DNA from 3 places in the Variovorax sp. V116 genome. Region 1 is predicted to be linked to each of the others. Evidence: riboswitches for the same ligand, from Rfam matches in the RefSeq annotation. Region 1 holds a riboswitch; each other region holds the start of a gene.

Region 1 (4,273 bases):
CCGTGGGTGTCGACGCTCACGCCCACCAGGCGGCCCGGCAGCGAGCGCTTGAACTCGTCGCGGCAGGCCAGGTAGGCCGCGTGCGGGCCGCCGTTGCACATCGGCATGCCGAAGCGCTGCGTGGTGCCGCAGACGATGTCGGCGTCCCATTCGCCGGGCGGCGCGAGCAAGGTGAGCGCGAGCAGGTCGGCGGCCACGCAGAAGGCGGCGTCGCACTGGTGCGCATGGCCCGCGAGCGGACGCAGGTCGTGCACGTGGCCGGTGGTGGCGGGGTACTGCGCGAGCACGCCGAAGAATTCGCCGCTCACCATCAGGTGCGGCAGCGTCTCGGACACGGTGCTCACCTTCACCTCGATGCCCAGCGGCGCGGCGCGCGTCTTGATGACCTCGATGGTCTGCGGATGGCAGTCGCCCGACACCAGGAACACGTTGCTCTTGCTCTTGACGCTGCGCTTGGCGAGCGTCATCGCCTCGGCTGCCGCCGTGGCTTCGTCGAGCATCGAGGCATTGGCGATGGCCATGCCCGTGAGGTCGCACACCATGGTCTGGAAGTTGAGCAGCGCTTCCATGCGGCCCTGCGAAATCTCGGCCTGGTAGGGCGTGTAGGCCGTGTACCAGGCGGGGTTCTCGAGCACGTTGCGCAGGATGACGCCCGGCGTGTGCGTGCCGTAGTAGCCCTGGCCGATGAAGCTCCTGAAGACCTTGTTCTTTGCCGCGATCGCCTTGAGCTCGGCCAGTGCATCGGCCTCGGTGGCGGGCGCCGGCAGCCGCATCGGCTTGGCGCGGCGGATGGCTGCGGGCACGATGCCGTCGATGAGCTCGGCGCGCGTTTCCGAACCGATCACCGGCAGCATGCGCGCCTCGTCCGCCGCATCGATGCCGATGTGGCGGGCGAGAAACTCTTCGGCGTTCTCCAGTTGTTGCAAAGAGGGAAGGGCGGGAATCGGCATGGCGGTGAAGGCTCGGGATGAGGAAAAGGCGGCTTGCGAACTCGGCGGATCAGGACTCGGCAGCGAACTTGTCGTAGCTGGCCGCGTCGAGCAGCGCGTCGAGCTGCGCGGGCTCGCTGAGCTTGACCTTGAAGAACCAGCCGGCGGCCAGCGGGTCGGTGTTGGCGAGCGAGGGATCGGCGCGCAGGGCTTCGTTCACTTCGGTGATCTCGCCCGACACGGGCATGAACACATCGGCTGCGGCCTTGACCGATTCGACGACACCGGCCACCTCGCCCTGGGCAAAGGTCTTGCCGACTTCGGGCAGGTCGACAAAGACCACGTCGCCGAGCGCGTCCTGCGCATGCACGGTGATGCCGACGGTGGCTGCGCTGCCTTCGGCCGAGACCCATTCGTGGTCCTTGGTGTACTTGATGCTCATGGTGGAAAACTCCTCGTGGAAAAAAAGATGATCGGGGGCGCAGCGCCTAGCCGCGGTAGTAGCGCGTCGGCACGAAAGGCAGCGTCGAGACTTCCATCGGCACCGGCTTGCCGCGCACGATGGCCTGCACGCGCGTGCCGGGCTCGGAATACGCGGTGGCCACGTAGCCCATGGCGATCGGGCGGTCGGCCGTCGGGCCGAGCAGGCCGCTCGTGACAAAGCCGATGTCCTTGCCTTCGAAGGACTGCAGCACCGTGCCGTCGCGCACCGGAACGCGTTCCAGCGCCACGAGGCCGACGCGCTTGCGCTTCAGCGTGTCGTGGTCGGTGTGGCCCGCGGCGCCGGCCGTGGCGGCGGCGAGCTGGGCCAGCACCCGGGCCGCGCCCGGAAAGCCGCCTTCGCGCGCGCCGCCGGTGCGGCGCACCTTCTGGATCGCCCAGTTGAGCGAGGCCTCGACCGGCGTGGTGGTGGTGTCGATGTCGTTGCCGTAGAGGCACAGCCCCGCTTCCAGCCGCAGCGAATTGCGCGCGCCCAGGCCAATGGGCTCGACCTCGGGCTGGGCCAGCAGCAGGCGGGCCAGCGCCTCGGCATTCTGGCCGGCCACCGAGATCTCGAAGCCGTCTTCGCCGGTGTAGCCGCTGCGCGTGGCAAAGGCCGGAATGCCGCCGATCTGCACCGCGCCGCCGGTCATGAACACGAAGCGCTCGATGCCCGGCGACAGCCGCGCCAGCACCGCGGCCGCCTGCGGGCCCTGCAGCGCGAGCAGCGCGTGGTCGGGCATGGGCTGCACATCGCAGCGTGCGCCGATCTTCTGCTGGATGTGGGCGATGTCCGCCACCTTGCAGGCGCCGTTGACGATCACGAAGATCGAGCCGTGGCCTTCGTTGAAGAACATCAGGTCGTCGAGGATGCCGCCCTCGTCGTTCAGCAGCAGCCCGTAGCGCTGCTTGCCGGGCGCAAGGTCGATCACGTCGACCGGCATCAGGGTTTCAAAGGCGGCCGCGGCGTCCGGTCCGACCAGGCGCAGCTGGCCCATGTGCGAGATGTCGAACAGGCCGGCGGCGTTGCGCGTGTGCCTGTGCTCGGCCATGAGGCCGGCGGGGTATTGCACCGGCATCGAATAGCCTGCAAAGGGCACCATGCGGGCACCGAGCTCCACGTGCAGGCCGTACAGCGGGGTCTTCAGGAGTTGTTCGGCGGAAGAGGAATCGGAGGAAGCGGCCACGGGGCACTCCAAAGGGGCAGACGAATTCCATGGCGCGAGCCATGGGCCACCCCTGCTGTCCGCTTTACCTGAGAGATTCGCCCCACGATCGGGGTTTGCTCCTTCGGTGGGCCGGCGCATCGCGTCGATGCAAGCAACAGCCTCTCTCCAGCAAGGAAGCGCCGGCATGCGCCAACGCTGTGTCAGTCCTTTTGCCTGAGCGTTCGGGAAACCCCTGCGCCTTCGGCGGCCCCGGCTGGCGGGGCTCTCTCCTGACCATGGGAGTGTAGTGGATCGCGGGCGGCCGGTCTGCGGCTCAGTGCACGGTCTCGGCCGGCGGCAGCAGCCGGTCGATGCGCTCGCGCAGCGATTCGGCCCGCTCGGCGCCGGCGGTTTTCTCGACCTCGGTGAGCATCAGCGCGGCGATGGTCAGCATCGCGCCGCGGTCGCGCGCCTCGCGCAGGGCATCGCGCATCTGCAGCGCGAACTTGGGGTCGCGCCGCACGAACATGCGCTCGCAGATGTCGAACAGGAACATGCGCGTGGTGGCCAGGGAGCGCTTGCCGTCGAAGTTGTCGGCGGCGGTGGCGAGTTGGATCGGGTCGGCCGCGGGTACCGGGGCGGGCGGCTGGGCCGCGGCCTGCGCCGCCGCGGCAGCCACCGGCTGCGCGTCCTGCAGATAGCCCTGGCGCATCAGCGCCTGGATCGCCTGCTCGGCTTCGGTGCGGCTGGCGAACAGCGGGCTGAAATCGGTCAGCGAACGCCGGCCGTCTGCCATCAGCAGCAAGGCGCGCTCGCGCTGGCTCAGCGTGCGCTGGCGGCCCTGGAGTTCGTCGCGTGCCTTGTCGGTCTTGGTGGGAAACATGGCGCCACAGCTTTTGGGGATCGAGGGCTGAAGCATCGTTGCAAGCGGTGACATCTTCATGAAACGTTTGCCTTACAGCGCCCCGGCAGCGCAAAAAAAAAGCAGCCTGCGAACAGGCTGCCGTTTCTTCCTTGTTTTTCGCGCCGTCTCAGCTACTTGGCATACACCAGGTCGCGCAGCGCCAGCGATATCCACGGCACGTAGGTGATCACCAGCAGGCAGGCCAGGATCACGAGCACGAAGGGCACCAGGTACTTCACGATCCGGTCCAGCGAGATGCGCGCCACCGTGCAGGCCGCGAACAGGTTCACGCCGAAGGGCGGGGTGATCATGCCCAGGGCGAGGTTCACCACCATGATGAGCCCGAAGTGCACCGGGTCGATGCCGAAGTGCACCGCCACCGGCGCAAGGATGGGCGCGAGCACGATGATGGCCGCGCTGGTCTCGATGAACATGCCGATGATGAACAGCGCCGCGTTCACGCCCAGAAGGAACATCGCGGGCGACTTCAGCACTTCCTGCAGCCAGTGGCCGATGGCGTCGGGCACCCCCGCGCGCGTGATCAGGAACGCGAACAGGCCCGCGTTGGCGATGATGAACATGATCACCGCCGACGACAGCACCGACTTGCGCAGGATCACGTACAGGTCCTTGGGCTTGATCTCGCGGTAGATCACCACGCCCACCACCAGCGCATAGAACACCGCCACGGCCGAGGCTTCGGTCGGCGTGAAGATGCCGCCGTAGATGCCGCCCAGGATGATGACGGGCATCAGCAGCGCCCAGCCGGCCTGCCACAGCGCCTTGCCAAACGGCATGCGGCCGTCGCCGTC
Region 2 (4,273 bases), on a different replicon from region 1:
GCGCCAGCGGCTTGCGATCGGTGGCCGCTCACCGGTCTTGCCGGGGTCCAGAGTTCTCTCCTGCGCCTTCATCCGGCAGCATTCCGCCGCATGCTGGGCGAGTCGCGGATTTCGGCGCGCTCAGCGTCGCGGCAGCGCCGGCGCTGCCGCCGGGAGGTCCCAGAACAGGCCCGTCATCAGCTGCAGCGCCTCGCGTGCCACCGGTGCCAGCAGGTGCTCGTCGGGTGCGTGCTGCTGGCAGGCCGCGTAGCTGTGCGGCACCCACACGGTGGGCAGGCCCAGGATGTCGGCAAACACATCGTTGGGCAGGCTGCCGCCCAGGTTGGGCAGCAGCACGGGCTTCTTGCCGGTGCTCTGCTCGATGCTGGCCAGCGTGAAGCGCACCCAGGCGTTGTCCGGGTCCAGCCGGGTGGCGTGCATGACTTCGGGTTCGCTGACTTCGATGCCTTCGAAGCCATGCGTCGACAGGTGCTGCTGCACGACGTCGCGCAGCTGGCTCACGTCGGTGCCGACGACAAAGCGCATGTGCATGAAGGCCTGTGCTGTGGGCGGGATGGCGTTGACCGGGAAGTCCGGGTTGCCGGTCTTGTAGGCCAGCACTTCCAGTGTGTTCCAGGCAATCACCCGTTCGGCCGGAGTCAGGCCGGGCTCACCCCAGCCGGGGTCGACTTCCGGGTCGCCGGCGTCGCCACCAAAGCGCAGGCCTTGCAATGCGGCGCGTACGTTGGCCGGAATGGGCGGCGGGCGCAGGCCCTCGACGCGGATCACGCCATGGGCGTCCACCATGCTGGCAATGGCGTTGGCAAGCACCGTGCCGGGGTTGCGCAGCAGGCCGCCCCAGTTGCCGCTGTGGTGGCCGCCGCCGCCGCGCAGGTTCAGCGTCAGGCTGAAGTTCGCCACGCCGCGCGACCCCAGGAAGACGGTAGGCTGGTCTCGGCCTACGCGCGGGCCGTCGCTGGCGATCAGCACATCGGCGGCCAGCAGTTCCTGGTGCGCAGAGCAGAACGCGGCCAAGCCCGGCGAGCCGGTCTCTTCGCCGGTTTCCAGCAGCCACTTGATGTTGAAGCCCAGCTGCCCGCGCAGCCCCAGAACGGTGGCTAGCGCGGCGATGTTGATGCTGTGCTGGCCCTTGTTGTCCGCCGTGCCCCGTCCATAAAGGCGTTCACCGTCCACCGCCAGCGTCCACGGTCCCTGGCCGCAGGTCCAACTCTTGTCCTGACCGCGGATGACGTCGCCGTGGCCATACATCAGCACCGTGGGCAGGTCATCGCCTTCATGGCGGCTGGCCACCAGGAACGGGCCGTAAGCGGGCTCGGGGTTGGGGTGGATGCTGAAGCTGAAGCCCAGCCTGGCCAATGAAGGGCCGATCTCGTCCTGCAGGTAGGCGGCCAGCGCCGGTCCGGAATCAGCCTCCTGGCTGGCGGTGCGGAAGGCGACTCGTCGCGACAGGTCGCGCACGAAGTCGCCACTGTCGAAGTGATCGGCAGCGCGGCCCAGTGCGGCGTTGCGTGTCATGTGGCCTCCCGCATCGCAGTGGAGTTGACGCACTTTGCTAGGAAACGCATGAAGATACTTTCGTGTACGGACTGCTCAGAACGATATCGCGCCCCCAACCCGTGCAATAGGACAAATGCGCGCTCGAATTTGGATGATTGCGACGTCGTCGGATGCGACGGCGGAGTTTTCATCTTCTCACGGCTTCGAAATTCTATTAATTCCAACACATCCGGGAAAAATGCCATCCAATTTGATCCACCGCTATGAGCGCAATTTTGAGGCCTGAAGCCTAATTAATCGTTGACTGGCAGCGATGATCCTAATAAGCTTCGATTTAGCAGGAGAGCGGGCCGCGGAAGCGGCTCCACCGAAGGCGCAAACTCCCATAAACGCTCAGGTCGGCTCACGCGATGGGCCTGTACTGCATCAATTGTCAAAGCCGTCTGGAGAGCCATCACGCCATTGGAATGTGAGCGTGATGCACCGAAGGAGCAAACCCGCTGCGGGCGTAGCGGGTGAATCTCTCAGGTACCGAGGACAGGGGGAGCGGCAACTTGGACGCATGGTCCGGTTGCTTTCTTTTCGAGCTTCCGTTTCCATTTGCGTTCGAGCGCTGCAACCTCAAGGGTTCTCGAAATGCGTGTGATCGTTCTTGGCGCCGGCTTGCTCGGCGTGACCTCGGCTTACTACCTCCAGCAACTCGGCCACGAAGTGACCGTGATCGACCGGCAGGCCACGCCGGCGGCCGAAACCAGCTTTGCCAACGGCGGGCAGATCTCGGTGAGCCATGCCGAACCCTGGGCCAACCCCAGCGCACCGCTCAAGGTGCTCCAATGGCTGGGCAAGGAAGATGCGCCGCTGCTCTTTCGCATCCGCGCGGACATGCGCCAGTGGCTCTGGGGCCTTCAATTCCTGCGTGAATGCACCCCGGCGCGCACGCGCCACAACATCGAGCAGATCGTGCGCCTGGGCACCTACAGCCGCGACACGCTGCAGCAGCTGCGCGCCGACACCGGCCTCCAATACGACCAGCGCACTCAAGGCATCCTGCACTTCTACACGACGCAGAAAGAGTTCGACGGGGCCCTCGCGCCGGCCGAGCAGATGCGCGCCCTGGGTTGCGAGCGCCAAGTGATCTCGGCCGACGAGGCGGTGAGGATCGAGCCCGCGCTGGCCCACATCCGCCCCAAGCTGGCCGGCGCCACCTACACGGCCGAGGACGAATCGGGCGACGCCAACCGCTTCGCGCGCGAGCTGGTCGCACTGGCGAGGGCGGCGGGTGTGAAGTTCCTCATGAGCCACACCATCACTGCGCTGCGTGAAGCGGGCGGCTGCATCGACCATGTCGAAGCCACTGACGACGAAGGTCGCTTCCAGCGCATCCGCGGCGATGCCTTCGTGCTGGCGATGGGCTCGCTGAGCCCGATCGTTGCCGCGCCGCTGGGCATCCGGCTGCCGATCTATCCGGCCAAGGGCTATTCGGTGACCTTGCCGGTAAAAGACGCCTCGAAGGCGCACCAGGTCTCGCTGACCGACGACGAATACAAGCTCGTGTTCTCGCGCTACACCTCGCCGGGGGGCGAAGGGAGCGACCGCCTGCGCATCGCCGGCACGGCCGAGTTCAACGGCTACGACCGCGACCTGAACCGGCTGCGCTGCGAGGCCATCGTGCGGCGGGTCGAAGAGCTCTTCCCGGGTGCCGGCGACACCGCGCAGGCGCAGTTCTGGACCGGCCTGCGTCCGGCGACGCCGAGCAATGTGCCGCTGATCGGCAAGACGAAGCTGCCGAACCTGTATCTGAACACCGGCCACGGCACACTGGGCTGGACGCACGCCTGCGGCTCGGGCAAGTCGATCGCGCGCATCGTGAGCGGGCTTGCGCCTGAGGTGGATTTCGCGTTCACCGGGTTGAAGCATGGGACACGAGGCAAAGCATTGGTGTCGCCAGTAGTTGGTGGGCCATCTGCTTAGCGAGTTGCCATGGCCTGGCACCGAAGGGAAATTCAAACGAGGGCGCAGAGCGCCCTGGTCGGCGGTGGTATGAAGGATCGGCTGTGTCGATTTCTTCAACGCGCCGCATCCTTTATTCACCAGTTGATCGTTCGCTCGGGAACAATGGAAGAAGCAGCCTGGATGCAGCCACCCGATGTGTACTCAGGGCGTGCCGAGCCGCCGAACGAAGCACATCAACGCCGTCGGAGTTAAGTTAGTGCCACTCGTATCTGACCACTGGAGCAACGCATGATCGTCGAACGCATCTGGACCGGCAACGCCTATCGCAACTACAACTACCTGATTGTTTGCCCTGAGACCGGCGAGGCTCTCGCCATCGATCCCCTGGACCACCAGAAATGCCTGGCGGCCGCAAAGGACAAGGGCTGGCAGATCACGCAAATCCTCAATACTCACGAGCATCACGACCACACTGGCGGCAATGAGGCCGTCGTCGCGGCGACGGGCGCCAAGGTGATTGCGCACCACCGCTCGGGCTCTCGCATTGCTGGCATGGATCGCGGCGTGAAGGCCGGCGACGTGATCAAGGTCGGCAAGACCGTCGAGCTCGAATGCATGGACACGCCCGGCCACACGATGTGCCACATCTGCCTGCGCTCTCACACCGAGAGGCCGGCACTGTTCTCCGGCGACACGCTGTTCAACGCCGGCGCGGGCAACTGCCACAACGGCGGCAATGTGGAATCCATGTACACCACCTTCGTGGAGCAACTCGCCAAGCTGCCCGACGACACCCGCGTCTACCCGGGCCACGACTACATCG
Region 3 (4,273 bases), 2.5 Mb from region 1:
AGGATGATGCCTTTGCGTTGCGTGGTCTTCGTGGTCATTGTGTTGTGTTCTCCGCTTCTTGCTTGCTTGCTTCGCTTGTCAAAGGGTCTCGCGCAGCATGCGGGCCACGCCCTGCTGCCAGTGCGGCAGCACCAGGCCGAAGGTGGTCTGCAGCTTGCGCGTGTCCAGGCGCGAGTTGGCGGGGCGCGTCGCGGGCGTGGGGAAGGCGCTGGTGGGCACGGGGTCGACGGCTTCGGGTCCGGCCTTGAGTTCGACGCCGGCCGCCTTGGCCTGCTCGATCACGAAGCGCGCATAACCGTGCCAGGTAGTCTCGCCGCCGGCCACCGCGTGATACAGGCCGGCCTTGGCCGGGTCCTGCAGCGTGGCGCGGATGGCATGCGCCGTGACGTCGGCCAGCAGCTCGGCGCCGGTGGGCGCGCCGAACTGGTCGTTGATGACGGTCAGGCGATCGCGCTCCTTGGCGATGCGCAGCATGGTCTTGGCAAAGTTGCCGCCGCGCGCGGCATAGACCCAGCTGGTGCGGAAGATCAGGTGCTTCGAGCAGTGCCTGGCCACCAGTTGCTCGCCTTCGAGCTTGGTGCGGCCGTACACGCTGAGGGGGCCGGTGGCGTCGTCTTCTTTCCAGGGCGTGCTGCCGCTGCCGTCGAAGACGTAGTCGGTGGAGTAGTGCACCATGAGCGCGCCGATCTGCTGCGCGGCCTCGGCCACCACGCCGGGCGAGGTGGCGTTGAGCTTGCGCGCGAACTCGGGCTCGCTCTCGGCCTTGTCGACGGCGGTGTGGGCCGCGGCATTGACGATGACGTCGGGGCGCACTTTCAGCACCGTTTCGGCCAGTTGCTCGGGGCGGCTGAAGTCGGCGTTGAAGTCTGTGCTGTCGAAGTCGAGCGCAACCAGCTCGCCCAGCGGCGCGAGGCTGCGTTGCAGCTCCCAGCCGACCTGGCCGCCCTTGCCCAGCAGCAGCAGCTTCATGCCGCAGCCTTGGCCGCGGGGGCGGCGTCGTATTGCTTCTCGACCCATTCGCGGTAAGCGCCGCTTTGCACGTTGCGCACCCATTCGCCATGGGCCAGGTACCACTCGACGGTCTTGCGGATGCCGCTGTCGAAGGTTTCGGCGGGCTTCCAGCCGAGTTCGCGCTCGAGCTTGCGCGCATCGATGGCGTAGCGGCGGTCGTGGCCGGGGCGGTCGGTGACGTAGCTGATCTGCTCTTTGTAAGGCTTGCCGTCGGCGCGCGGGCGCAGTTCGTCGAGCAGCGCGCAGACGGTGTTGACGATCTCGATGTTGGGCTTCTCGTTCCAGCCGCCGACGTTGTAGGTCTCGCCGAGCCGGCCGGCTTCGAGCACGCGGCGGATGGCGCTGCAGTGATCCTTCACGTAGAGCCAGTCGCGCACCTGCATGCCGTCGCCATACACGGGCAGCGGCTTGCCGGCCAGGGCGTTGACGATCATCAGCGGGATGAGCTTCTCGGGGAAGTGGAACGGCCCGTAGTTGTTGGAGCAGTTGGTGGTGACGACCGGCAGGCCGTAGGTGTGGTGCCAGGCGCGCACGAGGTGGTCGCTCGCGGCCTTGCTGGCCGAGTAGGGACTGTTGGGCTCGTACTTGTTTTCTTCGGTGAAGGCGGGGTCGGTCTTGGAGAGCGAGCCGTAGACCTCGTCGGTCGACACGTGCAGGAAGCGGAAGGCGGCTTTCTGCTCGGCCGGCAGCGCGCTCCAGTGGCCGCGCACGGACTCGAGCAGGCGGAAGGTGCCCAGCACGTTGGTCTGCACGAAGTCTTCGGGGCCGTGAATGGAGCGATCGACGTGCGATTCCGCGGCAAAGTTCACGATGGCGCGCGGTTTGTGCTCGGCCAGCAGGCGGTCGACCAGTGCGCTGTCGCCGATATCGCCCTGCACGAAAATGTGCCGCGGGTCGCCCTTGAGAGACGCGAGCGTCTCGAGGTTGCCGGCATAGGTCAGCTTGTCGAGGTTCACGACAGGCTCGTCGCTCTGCGCCAGCCAGTCGAGTACGAAGTTGGCGCCGATGAAGCCCGCGCCGCCGGTTACCAGGATCATGAGTCTCCCCGAAGTTTCGAATCAATGACAATTATCCCATTGGTCCGAATTGTCAAAATTCATGGTTGGCGGCTTTGCGGTCCCCGCCTACAATCGTTTCACTGCAGGAGAGAGGGTAGTACTTATTACTACTCCACCGAAGGCGCAAACTCCCATAAACGCTCAGGTCGGCCCACAGATTCCTTGAAGTTCTTTCAAAGAGTTGCGTGGCAGGTACTGCATCAACTGACAAGCCGTCTGGAGAGCCATCACCTCGCGTGATGCACCGAAGGAGCAAACCCGTTGCAGGGTGCAACAGGTGAATCTCTCAGGTACCAAGGACAGGGGGAGCGGCAACTTGGACGGCGTTCGTCCGGTTGCTTGCTATTGAATCAGTAGCACACCAAGTTCGCCGTTCAAGTGCCAATCTTCAAAGGTACTTGAAATGCGTGTGATCGTTCTTGGCGCCGGCCTGCTCGGCGTGACTTCTGCTTACTACCTCCAGCAACTCGGCCACGAGGTGACCGTGATCGACCGGCAGGCCACGCCGGCCGCCGAAACCAGCTTTGCCAACGGCGGGCAGATCTCCGTCAGCCATGCCGAACCCTGGGCCAACCCGAGCGCGCCGCTCAAGGTGCTGCAATGGCTCGGCAAGGAAGACGCCCCGCTGCTCTTTCGCATCCGCGCCGACATGCGCCAGTGGCTCTGGGGCCTGCAGTTCCTGCGCGAATGCACGCCGGCGCGCACCCGGCACAACATCGAGCAGATCGTGCGCCTGGGCACCTACAGCCGCGAGGTGCTGCAGCAGCTGCGCGCCGACGCCGGCCTCCAATACGACCAGCGCACGCAGGGCATCCTGCACTTCTACACGACGCAGAAGGAGTTCGACGGCGCCCTCCAGCCCGCCGAGCAGATGCGCGCATTGGGTTGCGAACGCCAGGTGATCTCAGCCGACGAAGCCGTGAAGATCGAGCCCGCCCTCGCCCACATCCGCCCGAAGCTGGCGGGTGCCACCTACACGGCGGAGGACGAGTCCGGCGACGCGAACCTTTTTGCACGCGAGCTGGCAAAGCGCGCGGCCGCAGCGGGCGTGAAGTTCCTCATGAGCCACACGGTGACCGCGCTGCGCGAGACCGGCGGCCGCATCGACCATGTCGAAGCCACCGACAGCGAAGGCCGCTTCCAGCGCATCCGCGGCGACGCCTTCGTGCTCGCGATGGGTTCGCTGAGCCCGATCGTTGCCGCGCCGCTGGGCATTCGGCTGCCGATCTATCCGGCCAAGGGCTACTCGGTGACGCTGCCGGTGAAGGACGCCTCCAGGGCGCACCAGGTCTCGCTGACCGACGACGAGTTCAAGCTCGTGTTCTCGCGCTACACCTCGGCTTCCGGCGACCGCCTGCGCATTGCCGGCACGGCCGAGCTCAACGGCTACGACCGCGACCTGAACCGCGTGCGCTGCGAGGCGATCGTGCGGCGCGTCGAGGAGCTCTTTCCGGGTGCCGGCGACACCACGCAGGCCCAGTTCTGGACCGGCCTGCGCCCCGCGACGCCAAGCAACGTGCCGCTGATCGGCAAGACGAAACTGCCGAACCTGTTCCTCAACACCGGCCACGGCACGCTCGGCTGGACGCATGCCTGCGGCTCGGGCAAGTCGATTGCGCACATCGTGAGCGGACTCGCGCCCGAGGTCGACTTTGCGTTCACCGGCATGCCTGCGCCGGCAGCGCGCGTACTGCAGCCGGCCTGAATGCTAGAGGGCGAGACTCAGTCCTTGCTGGTGAACACCGTCAGCACGCCGGTGTAGCCGTACAGGTGGTGGCGCGCGATCTCGCCTGCGGCGAAGAAGCCGACCAGCGGCACGTCGCCCAGCGCATGCCGCACGATCTGCAGCTCGGCGCCCGGCGCGCCGAAATGCGGCCCGCCGCGTCCCGAGCAGCTCACGTACACCGCGCCCGCGATGCGGCGCGCCGGATGCGGCGCGGCTTCGGCCTCCCCGGCCGCGACGGCGCGTGCGGTGGCCAGCGTCTGCTCCTCGGGCTCGAGTTCCTCCCGGATTTCCGCGCAGATGCGCATCAGGTCGGCGCGCGCGGCCTGCGCATTGCGGCGGCAGAAGGTCAGGCGCATGCCGGCCTCCGCCACGTCGGCAATCGCGATGCCGCGGCGCGTGGGGTCCAGGCCGATGATGTGGCGCACCAGCACGTCGGCGCCCAGGTCGCCGGTGCGGCGGATGCCGTCGCTGCCCGCAT

The links. Region 1 has a riboswitch for glycine ahead of gcvT (glycine cleavage system aminomethyltransferase GcvT). Riboswitches for the same ligand answer to the same signal wherever they lie in the genome.
Region 2: another riboswitch for glycine. It lies ahead of ACAM58_RS29080 (D-amino acid dehydrogenase); the one in region 1 lies ahead of gcvT (glycine cleavage system aminomethyltransferase GcvT).
Region 3: another riboswitch for glycine. It lies ahead of ACAM58_RS03985 (D-amino acid dehydrogenase); the one in region 1 lies ahead of gcvT (glycine cleavage system aminomethyltransferase GcvT).

Annotation. Positions count from the first base shown of each region.
Region 1 is NZ_AP028661.1:3,347,233-3,351,505, reverse strand. Features, by position in the region: gene gcvP (aminomethyl-transferring glycine dehydrogenase) at 1-950, opposite strand, end outside; gene gcvH (glycine cleavage system protein GcvH) at 1,000-1,371, opposite strand; gene gcvT (glycine cleavage system aminomethyltransferase GcvT) at 1,418-2,596, opposite strand; glycine riboswitch at 2,642-2,757, opposite strand; glycine riboswitch at 2,770-2,860, opposite strand; gene ACAM58_RS15950 (hypothetical protein) at 2,892-3,440, opposite strand; gene ACAM58_RS15945 (TRAP transporter large permease) at 3,593-4,273, opposite strand, start outside.
Region 2 is NZ_AP028662.1:656,531-660,803, forward strand. Features, by position in the region: gene ACAM58_RS29075 (M20 family metallopeptidase) at 121-1,515, opposite strand; glycine riboswitch at 1,826-1,915, shown strand; glycine riboswitch at 1,931-2,048, shown strand; gene ACAM58_RS29080 (D-amino acid dehydrogenase) at 2,134-3,468, shown strand; gene ACAM58_RS29085 (hydroxyacylglutathione hydrolase) at 3,739-4,273, shown strand, end outside.
Region 3 is NZ_AP028661.1:863,028-867,300, reverse strand. Features, by position in the region: gene rfbA (glucose-1-phosphate thymidylyltransferase RfbA) at 1-38, opposite strand, end outside; gene rfbD (dTDP-4-dehydrorhamnose reductase) at 79-969, opposite strand; gene rfbB (dTDP-glucose 4,6-dehydratase) at 966-2,048, opposite strand; glycine riboswitch at 2,147-2,236, shown strand; glycine riboswitch at 2,276-2,382, shown strand; gene ACAM58_RS03985 (D-amino acid dehydrogenase) at 2,473-3,774, shown strand; gene ACAM58_RS03980 (FIST N-terminal domain-containing protein) at 3,792-4,273, opposite strand, start outside.